2 regions of the Pedomonas sp. V897 genome follow, and region 2 is predicted to be linked to the other one. Evidence: predicted binding sites of a transcription regulator. Region 2 holds the regulator's gene; the other holds the start of a gene.
The links. The regulator LexA, encoded in region 2, represses DNA repair genes until DNA is damaged. The targets are predictions, from matches to a motif close to GTTCCNCNCTTGTTCT.

Region 1 (7,013 bases), on a different contig from region 2:
ACCGGAACCATGGCCGAAAAACAGGAGGGGTGCAGGGGTCATGGACCCCTGCCAAACAAAACCGCGAAGCGGGAAGAAGCCCTGACATTTCCCTGGAGGCGCCGGGCCGAATCCCCTAGTCCGGCATCGAGACTGGAACGTCTTCGGAATGAAAGGCGGGCCATGGTGCGGAACAGACCATGGTGCCGGATGAGGGACAGCGTCATGAAAACCATTGCCACCACCTTGCACATTGCGGCGGCGCCGGAGCGCGTGTGGGCCGTGCTGACCGACTTCGCGCGGTACCCGGACTGGAATCCGTTCATCCGGTCGATCGACGGGCCGCTGGAGGCGGGCGGCAGGCTGGCGGTGGAGATCTGCCCGCCCGGCCAGAAGGGCATGCGCTTCCGGCCCAGGGTGCTGGCGGTTGAGCCCGCGCGCGCGTTGCGCTGGAAGGGCTCCGTCCTCATCCCCGGCATCTTCGACGGCGAGCATGTGTTCCGGCTCGAGCCCCGGGAGGGCGGCACCCTTTTGCATCACGGCGAAACCTTCAGCGGCGTGCTCCCGGCCCTGATGCCGGCCCGGTCCTTCGCGCCGGTCGAGGCAGGCTTTCGCAGCATGAACGAGGCGCTCGCCCGCCGGGTGTGCGCCTGAGGTTATCCCCCCGCGCGCTTCCGTTCGTCTGGCACGCACCGGAACCACGGCCCTGAAAACACAAGGGGTGCAGGGGCCACAGACCCCTGCAAACAGAAAACCGCGAAGCGGGAGAGGCCTCAGCCGGCGAGCAGATCCCGGCATGTCTCCCGCAGTTTCGCCTTCATCACCTTGCCCATGGTGTTGCGGGGCAGGTCGTCCACCAGCACATAGGCCTTGGGCTGCTTGAAGCGGGCGAGCGTGCCGGAGAGGGCGGCGGCGAGTGTTTCCTGCGTCACCGCGCCGGGGGCCTCCGGCACCACCACGGCGACGACGCCCTCGCCGAAGTCCGGGTGGGGCACGCCGATCACGGCGCTTTCCGCCACGCCCGGCACGGCGTTCAGCGCCTGCTCGATTTCCGCCGGATAGACATTGAATCCGCCGGAGATGATGAGGTCCTTTGCCCGGCCCACCAGGGTGATGCGCCCGGTCTCGTCCCGGACCGCCACGTCGCCGGTGATGAAGAAGCCGTCGAAGGTGAAGCTCCCGGCGGTTGCCTCCGGCTTCTTCCAGTAGCCCTTCAGCACGTTGGGGCCGCGAATTTGCAGCACGCCCGGCTGGCCCGCCGGGGCCGGGGCGCCGTCCTCGCCCGCCACCCGCGCCTCGACGCCCGGCAGCGGGAAGCCCACGGTGCCGGGGATGCGCCCTTCCACCTCGTAGGGGTTGGAGGTGATCATGGCCGCCTCGGTCATGCCGTAGCGCTCCAGGATGCGGTGGCCGGTGCGCGCCTCGAACGCCTCGAAGGTCTGCGGCAGGAGGGGCGCCGAGCCGCTGATGAACAGCCGGATGTTCCGGCAGGCCTCCCGCGTGAGGCGCGGGCTGGCCAGCAGGCGGGTGTAGAAGGTGGGCACACCCATGAACACCGTGGCCTCCGGCAGGCGGTCGATCACCGCGTCGGCGTCGAACTTCTCCAGCAGGAGGGTGGTGTTGCCGTTCCACAGCGCCAGATGCAGCGCGACGAACAGGCCGTGGGCGTGGAACAGCGGCAGGGCGTGCAGGACCACGTCGTCGGCGCTGAAGCGCCAGCAGGCGTGCAGCGCCTCCACGTTGCTGGAGAGGTTGCGGTGGGTGAGCATGGCCCCCTTCGGCCGCCCGGTGGTGCCGGAGGTGTAGAGGATAGCCGCCACGTCGTCCGGCTCCATGCGGGCGATGGCCGGGTTGGGCACCGCCTCGGTGACGAGCGCGCAGAGGGTGCTGTGGCAGCTGTTGTCGCCCAGCGTCTCGACCGGCACGGCCCCGGCGCCCGCCGCCGCGGCCGCCCGCGCGAGCGTGTCGCGGTTGCCGTCGCTGCCGACGATGAGCCGGGGCCCGGCATCCTGAATGAAATAGGCCAGCTCGGCCTCGGTGTAGCCGGTGTTGAGCGGCACGATGATCGCGCCCAGCGCCAGACAGGCGAGGTAGAGGAACACGAACTCGGGCGTGCGCTCCACCTGCACCACCACCCGGTCGCCCCGGCCGACGCCGAGGCTGTCCAGCACCGTGCGGTAGCGGCCCACCCGCTCGGCCAGATCGCCGAAGTTCAGCAGGGCCTCGCCGCGCCACACGAGGCAGGGCTTGGCCTCCAGCCCCGCCTGACGCGCCAGGAATATCCCGTAAAGATTGGCACTCATGCCCTGTCCTTCACCTTCCCCTCGGCATTGCCCCCGCCCCCGTCGGCGCGGGTGCTCCCGCTCATGACCGCCGGGAAGCGCCAAACGCAACGACAGGTCAAGCAGCAAACAGAAAATCAGGCGCAGGTGCAAGTTGTCAGCCAGGCTGTTCAGCCGAAAAAACCGTGGATGAACCAGTCGGGCGCGGCGGGGGCCTCGTGCGCCGCGCCGCCGTAGAGGCCGTGGCGGAACAGCCAGAACCGCCGCCCTTGCGCATCCTCCACCACGTAATAGTCGCGGGTGCGCTCGCCGTCCTGCGCCTGCCACCACTCGGGGGCGATCCGCTCCGGGCCGATGGCGCGCACCACCCGGTATTCCAGCCGCCGCCACACGAAGCGGGCGGGCGGGCCTTCCGGCACCTCGGCGACCACGCTCACCGCCTCCGGCCGGTCGAGCAGCAGCAGGGGGCGCGGCCGGTCGAGATCGAGCGCGGCCCTGTGCGCCGGGCGCTCCCGAGGCCCGCGCGCACGCGGGCGCAGGGCCTCCGCCCGCTCCGGCACGTGGCTTTCCCGCGCCGCCAGCCGGTAGACCGCGCGCTCCCCCAGCCGGTTGGCGAGCCGGTCGCCCAGCCGGGCCAGATCCAGCGCACCGCGGTCGCCCGCGAAGCTGTCCTGCACGGCGGCGAGCGGCGCGGCCTCCACCGCCGCCAGACGCAGGCTCTCGATGCCGAAGCCCGGGTCCAGCGCCTCCAGCCGGGGGGCGAGCAGGCGGGCGATATGCGCCGCATCCCGGGTCGGCTCGCCCATGCCGGCCACGATGTCCTGCCGCGCGCCGTCCGTGCGGAACGCGGTCAGCTGGAGGCGGCGCACCCCCAGCCCCTGCCGCGCCAGCAGCGCCGTCAGCTCCGTCAGGAGGCGCGGCAGCCAGGCTTCCACCAGCGCGCGGTCGATGAGCGGCGCGCCGAAGCTGCGCGTCACCTGCAACAGGGCGGGCGGGTCGAGCGGCGTCACCGGCTCGCCCCGGTCGCCCAGCGCCTGATCCAGCCGCGTCACCACCGCCTCGGCGTGCTGCCTCGCCCGGAAACGCCGCGCCAGCGCCGCGCGCGGCAGCGGCAGCAGCTGGCCGATGCGCTTCAGCCCCAGAAGGCGCAGGGCCGCGACCACCTCCGGCTCCAGGCGCAGCGCGGCCACCGGCAGGTCGGCGAGCGCCAGCCGCGCCGCCCCTTCCGGCACCACCGTCTGGTCGTCCGCGCCGAAGCGGGCGAGCGCCCACGCGCAGCCCACCGTGTCCGCCAGCGCCAGCCGGGCGGTGAATCCCAGGGCGTGCAGCCGCCGCGCCAGATCGGCGAGCAGGCCGTGCTCCCCGCCGCGCAGGTGGGCGCAGCCCGTCACGTCCAGCAACAGGCCGTCGCGCCCGTCCACGCCGACGATGGGCGTGTACTGCCCGGCCCAGCGGGCCAGCGCGGCGAGCGCGGCGGCATCCGCCTCCCGGTCGATGGGCGCGGCGGCCAGCGACGGACACCAGGCGCGCGCATCGGTCAGCATCTGCCCGACGCGCAGCCCCGCCGCCCGCGCGCCCTCGTTCAGCGCTGCAAGGGAAAGGCCGTGCGGCCCCGCCTCCACCAGTGCGAATTCACGCGGCTCGGCGTCCGGTCCGGCGCTGCCCGGCTGCAGCCGGGACCGCCGCCTCAGCGCCTGTCGCCGCCGCTCCAGCGGCCAGTGCGGCAGCCAGAGCGAAACCACCCGTCTCGTCATCCCAAACCACCCTGAAGCGCGCCGGCGGCGCGTCCCGCGCCCGCACCAGTTCCAGATCCCACACCGGACGCCCCGGCGCGCGAGGCGCGTGCGGGTCCGCCAGACCGGGAGCGGAGGCCACGCGCCAACGGGTCTGCGCCGCGCTGCTGCCGCCGAGCCGCCCCTCCATCGCCAGCCACAGGCACGGCAGGCCCGCCTCGCCCGCCGCCAGGCTGAGCCGGCGGGAGGCAGCGAACGGCAGCGGTGCGCCCACGCCCACCACCGCCTTCAGCGCCCGGCCCGCCTTCAGCCCCTCCTCGGCGGCCCAGGCCACGTCCGCCGGGCGGCGCACGGTGACAAACAGCAGGTCGCCGGGGTCGAGCCCGGCCTGGAGCAACCCCGGCCCGTAGGGGCGGCCGTGCTCGGCCACCACCGTGCCGGAGAGAATCCACAGCACGCCCCGCGCCCGGGCCCGGTTCAGGCCGGCGGCGTCCGCCCCGTCCGGCAGGCGTTGCAGCAGCCCCGCCACCACGCCCGCCAGCGCCGCGCCATGGCCGGGGCCGCCCTGCCCCCCGCTGCTCCCCCCGCTGCTCCCCCCGCTGCCGAGACCCCATTCGTGCAGGCCGTCCCGCGCCAGCCCGCCGCCCAGATGGTCGTCCAGCGCGGGGATGCCGAAGGTCCAGCCACGGGCCGCGCCCGACTCGCCATCCCGCGCCTCCAAGGCGGCGCCGCGCCCTTCCAGCTGCGACACCGCCGCGCGCAGCTGCGCCAGAATCTCCCGCTTTTCCGCTGTTGCCGTCCGTGCCGTCATCATCCACCCTGTTCGATACGCCCAGCAGAACTGCCCATGGAAACGCAAATGTTTCCGTTTTGTTCTCACCGGGGGCGGTATGAGTCAAGTCGTCCATATTACGGATGCGACGTGCTGCGTTCGGATGCGGAGCGAACAGGGCAGTGCCTGCCCCCAGAGAGAATATATTCGCCCCCGGATGATACGGGGACGTACGATTAATATAGCCACTTCAGATACTTGGGCGTTAGGGTGCCCGTGCCTGCTCAAAGGCAGGAGTACGCCACAGCGTACTCTCCCCTGGCAGCGTTCCGGTTTCATCGAGCCGGGACGCGCAGACCAGCCCGTGGGCATCCCTGCCGCCGCCCACGGCTTCAACACCGCGCCGGGCTACGGTGGGTCACACCCGGCACCCCCTTCCAGAAGGACCGCCCTGCCGGGTTTTTCCAGCCGGGTTTCTCCTGCCGGGTCTCTCCAGCCGGATTTTCACATATGCGGTACGGCTGCGTCTCGGAGGCGCCGCCAAAGATGCGGTCGCAAAGATGCGGTCGCGCGCCCCACAAATAAATCGGGTCAATGTAATTAATAATATTAAGTAATATTCAGATCTACGACCCTGACGCTCTCGATTCCCCGCGCCCTTCTTGCGTACAAAAAACGACGCCGGACTGGATGAGCCAGCCCGGCGACAGCAGAGTTAATTCTGCGAATGCAGAAGGATACGGTTATGAGCCACCTTGTCCTTCTGGCCTTGAGGCTACTCCGGGTCACGATCTTGATCAAGATTCGGATTGGCAGATAAGACCAGCCCGGCCATGAATGCCCGCCAGAAGGCACACCGGGGGTCTTGAAGCCAGCCTTGCCTCATCAACATTCAGGTGGCTCTGGGCGGCGGGGCGAGAGCTTCTGCCACAGGCTCTCCCCGCCCCCGCATTTTGCCCCCGCATTTTGCCGGGCCTTGTTCTCCGGACATTTTTGGTCGAACCCCGCTTCGGCCAGATTGACGCCATGCCGGCACTTGCCCTATCTAATGCGCGGAGCGCGGGTATGATGTAATGGTAGCCTGCCAGCTTCCCAAGCTGGACGCGCGGGTTCGATTCCCGCTACCCGCTCCATCTGCTCCCCTTTTCCGCGCGCTGTCTTCGCAGCGCGGTTTTCCCCAAAGCACCTTCGTCAAAGCACCTTCGTCATGTAGGCCGCGTCCGCGCCGTAGCTGGCCAGTTTCTGCTGCCAGTGCGGGCTGTCCACCGGCGCGAAGCCCCGGGCGCGCCAGAAGCCGCCCGAGTTGTTCACCGCCACCAGCGCCATGGTCGCCAGACCGGCCGCGCGGGCGCGCGCTTCCAGCAGCCGCACCGCCGCTGCCCCGGCCTGCATCCCGCGCGCGGCGGGTAGCAGGGCGAGGTCGTGAATGTAATAGACCCGCGCCGCCCCCTCCGGCGGCAGGCGGCCCAGCAGGGTGTTGAGCGGCGGCACCGAGTCCGCCGCCCACGGGTGGGTGAGGGTGTAGCCGATCACCGCACCGTCCCGCCCCTGGCGCAGCACGAAGCAGCCTTCGGGGCAGAGGGCGAATCGCTCGGCGAGCACCGCCCGGTCCTCCGGGAAGGCGGGGTGCACCACATCGGCCACGGCGGCGATGGCGTCGACGTCCGCCGCCGTCATCGGCTCCCAGCGGGCCGGGGGCGGCGTCATCTCAATTCTCTGCCAGCGGCTTCAGCGGGATGAGCGCGACCAGGCTGATGACGCCCGCCGCCGCGAGATACAGGCCGACCGGCATCAGCCCGCCCTTGGCGGCCAGCACCTGCGCGATCATCGGGGTGAGCGAGCCGCCGATGATGCCGCCGATGTTGAAGGTCATGGACGCGCCGGTGTAGCGCACGCGGGCCGGGAACAGGCTGGGCAGGAACGCACCCAGCGGGCCGTAGACCAGCCCCATCACGAACAGCGCGAGGCTGAGGTAGAGGAAGATGGCGAACAGCGAGCCGCTGCCGAGCATGGGCGCCATCAGCAGCCCGGCAGGGACGGTGAGGATGCAGGCGGTCATCAGCACCAGCCGGGGGTTGGCGAAGTCCGACCACACGCCCGCCAGCACGATGCCCACCGCCATGAACAGGATCGCCCCCAGCATCACCTGGAGGAAGGCCTCGCGCCCGTAGCCGAGCGTCGTGGTGCCGTAGCCGAGGATGAACGCGGTCGAGAGGTAGAACAGGGCGAAGCAGGAGACCACCGCGA
Region 2 (7,013 bases):
CTTATAGGCTTCCCGAAGCACTTCGGGTGCTGGCGGTTGTAGCAGCTTTATTGCGCCCGCGTCGAGCGGAATTGGGCGGGTGCGAAAGAAGAAAAGCGCGCTCTGTGCCAATTCAACCAAGGTTTTCGCGCGAACTTTCAACTCCTTGATATTGCTTTGCAGCATGGCGCGCTCCGCGTCCGACAGCTGCCGCTCCAGCAGGGACTCGATGCGCGGGACCACCAGCGCGGTCAGACGGGCGTCGTCGGCCTCCCGCATATAATGACCGTTGAGGTGTTCGAGTTTCTTCATGTCGAAGCGCGAGGGCGAACGGCCCACCGCTTCGATGGAGAACCACTCGATGGCCTGCTGGCGGGAAATGATCTCCTCGTCGCCATAGCCCCAGCCCAGACGCAGGAGATAGTTCTCCACCGCCTCCGGCAGGAAGCCCATCTCGCGGTATTCGGTCACGCCCAGCGCGCCGTGCCGCTTGGAGAGCTTGGCGCCGTCCGCGCCGTGAATCAGCGGGATGTGGGCATAGACCGGCTCCGGCCAGCCCAGCGCCCGGATGAGGGCGAGCTGGCGGAAGGCGTTGTTGAGGTGGTCGTCACCGCGAATGACGTGGGTGACGCCCATGTCATGGTCGTCCACCACCACGGCCAGCATGTAGGTGGGGGTGCCGTCCGCCCGCAGCAGGACCATGTCGTCCAGCTGCTCGTGGGAGACGGTAACCTCGCCCTGCACCAGATCGCGGATGGTGGTCTCGCCGGTTTGCGGCGCCTTGAGGCGGATGACCGGCTTCACGCCCGCAGGCGCTTCGGACGGGTCGCGGTCGCGCCAGCGGCCGTCGTATTTCATCGGGCGGCCCTCGGCGCGGGCCTTGGCGCGCATCTCCTCCAGCTCCTCGGGCGTGGCGTAGCAGTAGTAGGCCTTGCCCTCCGCCAGAAGCTGGCGGGCCACCTCCGCATGGCGCTCGGCGCGGGCGAACTGGTAGGTGATCTCGCCATCCCACTCCAGATTGAGCCACTTCATGCCATCGATGATGGCGTCAATGGCTGCCTGGGTGGAGCGTTCGCGGTCCGTGTCCTCGATGCGGAGCAGGAACTTGCCGCCGAAGTGGCGGGCGAACAGGTAGTTGAACAACGCGGTGCGGGCACCGCCGATGTGGAGGAAACCGGTCGGAGATGGCGCAAAGCGCGTGACCACCGGGGTTGGACTTGAACCCATCGTACACCTGACCGAAACTGGTGGTTAAAATCGTTGGGGCGGCTCTAGCACAGCGGGGCAAGTGGTTCAAACGTCGCATGCCGAAACAGGGGCGGAAATCCGTCCGGACGGCCGGCCGGACCGGGGAATCGCCGGGCCTGCCGGTGTTGCTGCCGTTGCCGGTGCTGTCGCTGCGCGCCTTGACGGCCTGCTGCTGGCCGAGCGGGAGCAATGGCCGCTGTGGCTCCCCGTGGCGCTGGGCGGCGGCATCGCCGCGTGGTTCGCCCTGCCGGGGCCGCAACACTGGCTGGCAGCCATGGCCGCCTTGCCGGGGCTGGCGCTGCTGTGCTGGCGCGGCGGCGTTGCCGGGCGACTCCTCGCCCGGGCGGCGGTGCTGGCGGCGCTGGGCCTCGCGCTCGCCTGGGCGCGGGCGGAGATGGTGCGCGCGCCGGTGTTCCCGCTGGCGGGCGCGGCGCGGGAGCTGACGGGGACGATCGAGTCGCGGGAGGCGCTGGCGGACGGGCGTACGCGGCTGCTGATCCGGGTGGCCGCCATCGAACGGCTCGCCCCGGAAGAGACGCCCGCACGCGTCCGCCTGACCAGCCGTCAGGCTCCGGGCGCGGCGGTCACACGCGGCGCGCGGGTGCGGCTGAAGGCCTGGCTCCAGCCGCCGCCCGGCCCGGCGATCCCCGGCGGCTACGATTTCGGCCAGCGCGCCTGGTTCGACGGCGTGGGGGCGGTCGGCGCGGTGCTGGGCGCGGTGACGGTCGAACGGCCCGCTGGTCACGGGGCGGGCCTCCCGGACGCGGTGGAGACGGCGCGGGAGCGGCTGAGCGCCCGGCTCAAGGCCCGCATTGGCGGCGAGGAGGGGGGCATGGCCGCCGCGCTGGTGACGGGGGACCGCTCGGGCCTGCCCGAGGAGGTGAGCACGGCCATGCGCAACAGCGGCCTTGCCCACCTCATCTCCATCTCCGGCCTCCATATCGGCCTGGTGACGGCGCTGGTCATGCTGCTCGTCCGCCGCCTGCTGGCACTCTCCCCCTGGCTGGCGCTGCGCGTGCCGGTCAAGACCATCGCCGCCCTCGCGGCCGCGCTGGCAGCGGTGGCCTACACGCTCATCGCAGGCGGCAGCCTGCCGACGGTCAGAAGCTGCATTGCCGCCCTCATCGTGCTGGCGGGGCTTCTCCTCGGCCGCCAGGCCATCAGCCTGCGGCTGGTGGCGGCAGGTGCGGGGGTGATCCTCCTCGTCCGGCCCGAGGCGGTGCTGAACCCCAGCTTCCAGCTCTCCTTCGCGGCCGTGACCGGGCTGGTGGCGCTCTACCAGTCGCGCCTTGCCGACCGCTGGCTGCGCCGCCAGCAGGGCGACGGCCCCCTCGCGCGGGCGCTGCGCTGGGGCGGGGCGCTCATCCTCAGCAGCCTGGTGGCGGAGGCCATGATCGCCCCCATCGCCATCGCCCACTTCAACCAGACCGGGGTCTATGGCGTCGTCGCCAACTTCATCGCCATCCCGCTGACGAGCGTGGTCGTGATGCCGGGGCTGATGGCGGCGGTGCTCGCCGAGAGCGTGGGCGGACTCGATTGGGTAACCGCCTGGGTGCGCGGCGGTATCGCGCTCATCCTCGCCCTGGCGCGGGAGGTCTCAAGTTGGGACGGGGCGGTCGTTCATTGGCGGACGCTGGATACGGCGGCCTTCGCCCTCCTCATGTTCGGCCTGCTCTGGATCTGCCTGTGGCGCACACGCCTGCGCCTCGCCGGAGCGGCAGCCGTTGCCGCCGGGCTGGCGCTGGCCGCGACCACCCCCGCGCCCGACCTGTTCGTCAGCCGGGACGGCGCCCTCATCGCGGCGCGGCTTGACGACGGACGCCTGGCCTTCTCCAGCCTGCGCCGGGGTGGCTTCACGCGGGAGATGTGGCTGGAGGAAAGCGGGCTGGACGCCTCCGCCGCCACCTCGCTCACCGACGCGGCGGACGCGCATCTGCTGCCGGACTGCCACGAAACGGTGTGCCGGGCCGCCCTGTGGCGGGCCGGGCGCTGGTGGACCGTCACGCTTGTGCGCGGCTGGCTCGACGCCCCCGCCTTGCGCCAGCTCTGCACCGGGAGCGACATCGTCGTCGCGCCCCGCCGCCTGCCGCGCTGGTGCGCGCCCCGTCTTCTGAAACTGGACGCCCCCGCGCGCGACCGCCTCGGCGCGGTCACCCTGCGCGTCCGCCCTGACGGCCGGATCGCCATCGAGGGTGCCGAAATCCGCCGTGGCCGCCACCCTTGGGCCGCTGCCGGGCAGTGAGATGGGGTAGGGTGAGGCGAGGGGGAAGGGATGTTTGCAGGGGTCTCGGACCCCTGCACCCCGTCGTTTTCAGGGACGTGCCCGGTCAGACGGCGGTGCAAATGCCGGTTCTGTGGCGGCGCCTGACAGGGCAGGGCAAGGGGCCGGATCAACCGGACAGCCCGAACAAGAAAACAGCAACACGAGGGGGAAAAACAAGAGGAGGGAGAACAGGAGGGGGAAGAACAAGAGGAGGGGGAAGAACAAGAGGAGGGGGAAGAACAAGAGGGGAAGAACAAGGGAGATCGCGGGAAGGGTCGGCAGGAGGGCCTCACACCCTCCTGCGATAGGCACGCAATACCCCGCGATCGATACGTTCCGTGGATACGTTCCGTGATCGATGCGCCCCGCGATCGATGTGTCCCATGATCGACGCGCCCTGCAAGCACGCCCCGGACAGCCGGGGAGTCGCCGGGCTCAGTACCGGCGCATCAGGCCGACGAGCTTGCCCTGGATGCGGACACGCTTGGGGTCGTACACCTGCGTCTTGTAGGCGGCGTTGGCCGGTTCAAGCCGCACCTTGCCTTCCTTGCGGCGCAGGCGCTTCAGCGTGGCCTCGCCATCGTCCACCAGCGCGACGATGATGTCGCCGTCCAGCGCATGGTCGGCCTTGCGGATAATGGCATAGTCGCCGTCCAGAATGCCCGCCTCCACCATGGAGTCGCCGGAGACCTCCAGCGCAAAGTGCTGGCCCGGGCCAAGCAGGGCCGGAGGCACGGCCAGCAGACGGTCGCTCTCCAGCGCCTCGATGGGAACACCGGCCGCGATGCGGCCATGCAGCGGAATTTCCACAAAGGCCGAGTTCGATGCCGCAGGCGATTCCTTCGGCTTGCCGAAGCTGCCGCGCACCACGTTGCCAGCGGCCGCAATCGCCGCATCCCGGTCGCTCGCCAGCTGCGGCTTGGCGCCCCGGGCGGGAGCCGCCGCTTCCGGCAGACGCAACACCTCCAGCGCGCGCGCCCGGTTGGGCAGGCGGCGGATGAAGTTGCGCTCCACCAGAGCATTGATGAGCCGGTGCACGCCGGACTTCGATTTGAGACCGAGCGCGTCCTTCATTTCCTCGAACGACGGGGAGATGCCGGTCGTCTCGAGGCGCTGATGGATGAAGATCAGCAGATCATGTTGCTTGCGGGTGAGCATGCCCAAGTCCTTGTGGAACAGACTATGAACGTTCTATGAAAGTTCCACACGGGCGTCAATCGTTGTTGAGGGGGAGAAACGCGACATTAGACCCTTTTTCCGCGGCCGGCGCGTTGGCGGGGCGGATGAGCAGGGCATTTGCCGCCTCGAGGCGGGAGAGCATGGCGCTGTCCTGCACCGGGAAGGGGGTGATCTCCCAGCCGCCGGGTCCGGCCGTCACCGCCGCCCGCTGGTAGTTGGCGCGCGGCCCGTTGGCCGGCAGACCCACCGTCAGCCGGGCCTCGAGCGGCGCGGGGAAGGGCGCCGCCGCCCCGAGGAGATGGCGTACCAGCGGCAGCAGGAAGAGCTGGGCACACACATAGGCCGAGACCGGATTGCCCGGCAGGCCGATGGCAACCGCGTCGCCCAGGCGGCCCAGCATCATGGGCTTGCCCGGACGCATGGCGATCTTCCAGAAATCGATGGTGGCGCCCGCATCGACCAGCGCCGCCTGCACATAGTCATGGTCGCCCACCGACGCGCCGCCGACGGTGACCAGAATGTCCGCCTCGGCCGCAGCCTTGGCGAGGGCGTCGCGGATCACGTCGTGCCGGTCCGGCAGGATGCCCAGATCCCGCACCTCCGCGCCCGCCGCCCGGGCAAGGCACGACAGCATGACGCCGTTGGAATTGATGATCTGGTCCCGGCCCGGCGTCTCGCCCGGCGGCACCAGCTCGTCGCCGGTCGAGACGATCACAACACGCGGCCGGGCGTAAACCGGGGCAGTCCCATGCCCCGCTGCCGCCATGAGGGCAATGGCCCGCGCGGTGAGCTTCGCGCCCGCCTGCAACAGCACGGCCCCCGCCGCGAAATCCTGCCCCGCCTTGCGGACGTGGCGGCCGGGAGCAGCGGGCAGATCCTCCATGATGCGGATGGCCCCGTCCTCGTAGGCCACATCCTCTTGCAGGATGACCGTATCCGTGCCCTCGGGGATCGGCGCGCCGGTCAGCACCCGCACGGCTGTGCCCGCCTCGACCGTGCCATCGAATGCCTTGCCCGCAATGGCCTCGCCGATGACCGGCAGGATCATGCCGGGGGCAATGTCCCGGAAGCAGACGGCATAGCCATCCATCGCGGAGGCATGGAACGGCGGCTGGGAGAGGAGGGCGGTCACATCCTCGGCGAGATAGCGGCCATGCGCCTCGGCCAGAGGGACGGCCTCACGCCGGCGCGCGCCCGCCGCAGCCAGAACACGGGACTGCGCCTCCGCCACGCTCAGCATATCACGCCTCCGCCTGATCAGCCTTGTAGGTGCCCGACTTGCCGCCCGTCTTTTCCAGAAGGCGGACGCCCTCGATCCGCATGGATTTGTCCACCGCCTTGGCCATGTCATAGATCGTGAGCAGGGCAACGCTTGCGGCCGTCAGCGCTTCCATCTCGACGCCTGTCTGGCCGGTCGTCTTCACCATGGCGGAAACGGTTATGGCCGGCGTCTGCTCCTCCAGCGCGAAATCCACCGCCACCTTCTGGAGGGGCAGGGGATGGCACAGCGGAATGAGGTCCGAGGTGCGCTTGGCCGCCATGATGCCCGCAATCCGGGCGACAGAGAGCACGTCGCCCTTGGCAATGGCGTTGTCCCGAATGGCAACGAAGGCCTCCCGCGACATGACGATCCGCCCGGTCGCCACCGCCCGGCGCTCCGTGGCGGCCTTGCCCGAGACATCGACCATGTGGGCTTCGCCCCCCGCGCCGATGTGGGTGAGGCCGGTGTGGGACGGGTTGCCCGACACAGGCTACTCCGCCGCCAGCCCGAGCAGGGACCGGGTGGCCGCCGTCACGTCGGCCTGCGCCATGAGGGACTCGCCTACCAGGAAGGTGGTGACGCCGTGGCTGGCCAGCAGATCCAGATCCGCCTTGGTCCTGAGGCCGCTCTCGCCGACGATGAGATACCCCTGCGGCAGCATGGCCGCAAGCTCAACCGTCGTGTTAATATCAACCGTCATCGTCTTGAGATTGCGGTTATTTATGCCAAGCATACGGGAGTTGAGCCGGGTGGCGCGCTCCAGTTCCTCGGCGTTGTGAACCTCGACCAGAACGTCCATGCCAAGGCTTTCGGCCGCTGCTTCCAGCTCGGCCGCCTGACTGTCCTCAAGGCCCGCCATGATCAGCAGGATGCAGTCCGCCCCGATGGCCCGGGCCTCGACCACCTGATAGGGGTCGATCATGAAGTCCTTGCGCAGCACCGGCAGGGGCACCGCCCGGCGCGCAGCCCGCAGATAGGCGTTGCTGCCCTGGAAATAGGGCTCGTCGGTGAGGATCGACAGGCAGGTCGCACCGCCCGCCAGATAGGCTTCCGCCAGCGCGGGCGGGTCGAAGTCCGCCCGGA

Region 1: a site for LexA is predicted at 4,856-4,871, ahead of ACSJJU_RS03060 (ImuA family protein). Genes of this name have one in related genera too.

Annotation. Positions count from the first base shown of each region.
Region 1 is NZ_JBPPGG010000001.1:614,200-621,212, forward strand. Features, by position in the region: gene ACSJJU_RS03045 (SRPBCC family protein) at 205-633, shown strand; gene ACSJJU_RS03050 (AMP-binding protein) at 753-2,282, opposite strand; gene ACSJJU_RS03055 (Y-family DNA polymerase) at 2,432-4,003, opposite strand; gene ACSJJU_RS03060 (ImuA family protein) at 3,894-4,808, opposite strand; tRNA gene ACSJJU_RS03065 (tRNA-Gly) at 5,826-5,899, shown strand; gene ACSJJU_RS03070 (GNAT family N-acetyltransferase) at 5,958-6,473, opposite strand; gene ACSJJU_RS03075 (MFS transporter) at 6,475-7,013, opposite strand, start outside.
Region 2 is NZ_JBPPGG010000002.1:380,844-387,856, forward strand. Features, by position in the region: gene gltX (glutamate--tRNA ligase) at 1-1,206, opposite strand, end outside; gene ACSJJU_RS07750 (ComEC/Rec2 family competence protein) at 1,268-3,469, shown strand; gene lexA (transcriptional repressor LexA) at 3,926-4,648, opposite strand; gene ACSJJU_RS07760 (molybdopterin molybdotransferase MoeA) at 4,704-5,909, opposite strand; gene moaC (cyclic pyranopterin monophosphate synthase MoaC) at 5,911-6,417, opposite strand; gene trpC (indole-3-glycerol phosphate synthase TrpC) at 6,421-7,013, opposite strand, start outside.